Regions from separate parts of the Nitratireductor sp. GZWM139 genome, predicted to be linked through region 2. Evidence: predicted binding sites of a transcription regulator. Region 2 holds the regulator's gene; the other holds the start of a gene.
What was found. Region 2 encodes PhoB, which activates phosphate uptake and scavenging genes when phosphate is short. Its sites were predicted from a motif close to TGTCATNNANCTGTCAT; they were not measured.
Positions count from the first base shown of each region.

Region 1 (2,393 bases), on a different contig from region 2:
CGCTTGGCGAGAGCGACGATGAGGGCATGCGCGTGGAGCCCATTCTGGAAGAGGTGAACGCGGTCATCCTCTCGCCCTTCACGCAGGAGGCGGAGACCATCGCCATGACGATCCGCGTCCATGGCGGGCGCGCGGCAATTGCCGCCAGCGCAGAGGATGCGGCGCGGCTGGCCGAAGATGGCGGCGCGCCGTTCAACACGGTTCTGGTGGACGCCTCGCTTGAAAGCGACGATGGCGCGCTGATCACCCGGCTGCATGGGCTTGGCGTGGGCGGCGGGCGCGCGCTCACCCTGATCACGCCATCGGAGCGCGGGCGTCTGGCGGCTTTCCGCGCCAGTGGCTACGGGGCCTTCCTCGCCCGCCCGGTGCGCTGCAACACGCTGGTGCGCCAGCTTCTGAGCGCGCATGGCGAAATCGCCTGGCCCGTGGCCGAGGCGGGCGAAGAGGCCGGCAGCGCGCCCCGCCCCGCGCACCGCAAGAACGGGCTCAACATCCTCGTGGCCGAGGACAACGAGATCAACGCCATGCTGGCGCGCGCCGCACTCGGCAAGGCCGGCCACCGGGTGCGCATCGTGTCGAACGGGCGCGAGGCGGTGGAAGCGGTGAACGACGAGGCGCATGCGCGCTACGATATCGTTCTGATGGATCTGCACATGCCGGTGATGGACGGGCTGGACGCCATCAATGCGATCCGCCGGCATGAGGAGGAAACGGGCCTTGCGCCGCTGCCAATCCTCGTTCTGACCGCCGACGGGCAGGAAGAAACCCGCCATGGCGTTCTGGCGCACGGGGCCAACGGGTTCGTCACCAAGCCGCTGGACCCGGATGAATTGCTCACCGCACTGGATATGCACGCGGTGGTCTGATACCTGCCTCTCGTGAATCACGACCTCGACGCCAGATCGTCGTGTGTTCATTCGGACGCACGAAGGACAATCACAAATAATGATGAAGCATCGGGATAACCGAAAACCGGATTCCACTTTTCGGTCCGATGCTTTAGTGTCACAGTTCTGTCGCAGCAGAGCAGTATTTCAGCGTCAACGCCACGCGGAGGAGTAAGAGCAATGCAGGGCATCGCGCTGAACCAGACCTCTTTGAACGATCGGGCCGCAGCGTCGCTGCTTGACGGCGCCGACGGTGCACTGCTCGGCCGCATCGGGCCGCTTGAAGTGCGCCTTGCCGGCAGCGAGCAGGAAGTCGCCGCCGCCCAGACCATCCGTTTCCGCGTGTTCTACGAGGAGATGGGCGCGCGCGCGCCGCAGGGCGGCATGGCCGAAGAGCGCGACATGGACGGTTTCGACGCCGTCTGCGACCATCTTCTGGTGCTGGACACCACGCTTCCGGGCAAGGATGTGGACCGGATCGTGGGCACCTACCGGCTTTTGACGCCGGAGGGCGCGCGTCGGGCCGGAAAGTTCTATTCCGAAGACGAATTCGCCATCGAAACGCTGATGGCCCGCCATGATGGCCGCCGCTTTCTGGAGCTTGGCCGTTCCTGCGTGCTGCCGGCCTATCGCACCAAGCGCACCATCGAGCTTCTGTGGCAGGGCATCTGGGCCTATTGCCGCAAGAAGCGCATCGACGTGATGATGGGCTGCGCCTCATTCCCCGGCGTGGTGCCGGCCGCCCATGCGGAGGCGCTCTCCTTTCTCGGGCATTTCTGCCAGGTGGAGGCCGATTGGCATGTGCGCGCTGTGGCCAGCCGCTATGCGCCGATGGATTTGATGCCGAAGGAAGCCATCCAGATGCGCACCGCGCTCGCCGCCATGCCGCCGCTGGTAAAAGGCTATCTGCGCCTCGGCGCGCGCTTTGGCGAAGGCTGCGTGATCGACCATGATTTCGGCACCACGGATGTGTTCGTGGTCCTGCCGGTGGAGGCGATCTCGGACCGGTATATCAATTACTACGGGGCCGAAGCGCAGCGTTTTGCGGCTTGAGGGGGGGGGCGCGCGCTGATGCGCGGCTAAAGCTGAGCGGCATTGAGGCCGGGTGATGCGTGAGGCGCGTCGCCCGGTTTTTTATATAGGGTGGCACATAGTTGAGTGTAAATGTTCCATCGGATAATTTAGGATTCGGATCTAGAATAATTTCCCTATTTCTTTTTTTTTTTGAATTTTATTCATGTTTCTGGAAATCTATTATCGATGCGGCGCTTCGTTAATAGGTAAGTCGGCTAAGTCGAATTTTATTGCTTTTTGAGGCACGTATGTAGGCGCTCTCATAACGCTATTGTTGAATGAGATGATTTCTATAAAATGTGTTTATGAGATTATACTTCTGGATAAGATAAAGCGGCGGGAGGCGAGCTCGATGGCAATGAACCCCATAGTCAGGGCCCAGCTTAAAGATTTCAAGAGTGCTAATCCAAGCGAAGAAGGAAGTGATAGCGA
Region 1 is NZ_JAMQML010000006.1:196,986-199,378, forward strand. Features, by position in the region: gene NDI72_RS09655 (PAS domain-containing hybrid sensor histidine kinase/response regulator) at 1-866, shown strand, start outside; gene olsB (l-ornithine N(alpha)-acyltransferase) at 1,068-1,940, shown strand; gene NDI72_RS09665 (AIPR family protein) at 2,314-2,393, shown strand, end outside.
Region 1: olsB (l-ornithine N(alpha)-acyltransferase) is a predicted target of PhoB. The motif match lies at 1,004-1,020, and genes of this name have one in related genera.

Region 2 (2,393 bases):
CCATGGGCGAGCACACAGTCAGCTCCTTCGATGAGGAACTCGGTGAAATCGACCGCCTCATCCGCGACATGGGCGATCTCTCCGGCGAGATGACGCGCGCTTCCACCAGGGCGCTGCTGCACTCCGATACGGCGCTTGCACAGCGCATCATCTCCGATGACACGATCATGGACGCCAAGCAGCGCGACCTTGATGAGCGCGCCATCACGCTCATCGCAAAGCGCCAGCCGATGGCGCAGGATCTGCGCAGCGTCGTGGGCGCCATCCGCATGGCGGCTGATCTCGAGCGCATCGGCGATCTGGCCAAGAACATTGCCAAGCGCGTCGGCGCCGTGGGCGAAAGCGCCACGCCGCGCACGCTTGCGCATTCCATCGACGCGATGGCCGGCCTCGTGCTGAAACAGGTCAATTCGGTGGTCGAGCACTATGTGGCGCGCAATGCCGAGGCGTTAATCCGGCTGCGCGACGAGGATGAGGAAATCGACATTCAGTACACGTCGGTTTTCCGCGAACTCCTCACCTACATGATGGAAGACCCGCGCAACATCACGGCCTGCACGCACCTCCTGTTCTGTGCGAAAAATCTTGAGCGTATCGGCGACCATGTGACCAATATCGCCGAAAATGCCTATTATGTGGTGACGGGGTCCCAGCTTCCGGTCCAGCGGCCGAAGCTTGACGAAACACAGATGACGGTCGAATCCGATGTCTAACCGGCCGTAGACTGCCCGAGGAGAATGCCTGCCATGATTGCCCCCAAGGTCATGGTCGTTGAAGACGACGAACCGCTTTGCGTCTTGCTCAAGTACAATCTGGAAGCCGAAGGCTATCAGGTCGAGATGATCTCTCGCGGCGATGAAGCCGAAGTGCGCCTGCAGGAAAACGTACCCGATCTGCTCGTTCTGGACTGGATGGTTCCGGCCGTTTCCGGCATCGAGCTGTGCCGCCGGCTGCGCATGCGCCCCGAAACGGAGCGCCTGCCGATCATCATGCTCACCGCCCGTGGCGAGGAAAGCGACCGTGTGCGCGGCCTTTCAACCGGCGCGGACGACTATCTGGTGAAGCCTTTCTCGACGCCGGAATTCGTGGCGCGTGTTCGCGCGCTTCTGCGGCGCGCGAAGCCGGAAGTGCTCTCGACGGTTCTCTCGGTCGGGGACATCGTGCTCGACCGTGAATCGCACCGTGTCTACCGCCGCAAGAACGAGATCCGTCTCGGGCCGACAGAGTTCCGCCTCCTGGAATTCATGATGCAGCATCCCGGCCGCGTCTTCTCGCGAAGCCAGCTGCTCGACAATGTCTGGGGCGAGACGATCTATATCGACGAGCGCACCGTGGACGTGCATGTGGGCCGGCTGCGCAAGGCCGTGAACCACGGGCGTCTGCCCGATGTGATCCGCACCATTCGCGGCGCGGGCTATGCGATCCGCGAAGCCTGACAGACGCGATACAGCCATTAAAAAAAGCCCCGGTTCGACCGGGGCTTTTTCGTTGAAGCTCTTCGCGCGTTATTTCGTGGCCCGTTATTTCGTGGCGGCGTGTCCGGGGCGGGCATGCTCGTTCTGCGCCACGGCAAAGCTCGTCACCGGCTCGATGGAAGCTGTCAGCTCGCCATTGCTGGTGATGTCCCACTCCAGGATCGCATCGTCATAGACAAGTGCGGGATCCACATAGACGCAGGTGGCGAGAACCTGCGGCGCTTCGGTTTCCAGCTCGCGCATTGCAACCGGCTTCTCCGCCTCGCACTCCTCAAACGTCTCGTAGACCGGGGTGGGGGCGGGCAGTTCCTGGCATTCGCGCGTGTCGCCGGCCCCCACATTGCCTGAGCAGCCGACAATCAAAAGAAGTGCAGCGATGTGTTCCATGGCTTTCTCCTTTCATTGTCTTCACGAAACGGAAGCCATGGATGGTCCGGTTCGCTTATGCCGCATTCGTTTATGTGTGCGTCGCCGTTTAGCGACCGCGTTTCAGAAGGCCCATGATCAGCGAGATCGCGAGCAGGGCGAGGAAGATGTAGAAGAGGATCTGCGCAATGCCTGCCGAAGCGCCGGCAATTCCGCCGAAACCGAGTGCGCCGGCGATGATCGCGACGACAAGGAATATCAGGGCCCAGTATAGCATTCTGTCTCTCCGTTTAGTTATGCCGGTTAAACGTCTGGCATTCGGATTTGGTTCCGCCGGAGAGATTTTGGGCAAAAGAAAAGCCGCCCGGAGGCGGCTTTTTTGAGAAACGCGTGAAGAAGCGGGGGCCTGTCAGGCCGCCGCGTGCGCCTGCTGATCGAAGAAGAGCGCCTGGCTGATGAGCGCCTTGACCATTTCCGGGCTGAACGGCTTGGTCACAAGGAAGGTCGGTTCCGGGCGCTCGCCCGTCAGAAGCCGCTCGGGGAAGGCGGTGA
Region 2 is NZ_JAMQML010000008.1:26,039-28,431, reverse strand. Features, by position in the region: gene phoU (phosphate signaling complex protein PhoU) at 3-713, shown strand; gene phoB (phosphate regulon transcriptional regulator PhoB) at 750-1,436, shown strand; gene NDI72_RS11400 (hypothetical protein) at 1,521-1,862, opposite strand; gene NDI72_RS11395 (DUF1328 domain-containing protein) at 1,951-2,118, opposite strand; gene NDI72_RS11390 (response regulator) at 2,251-2,393, opposite strand, start outside.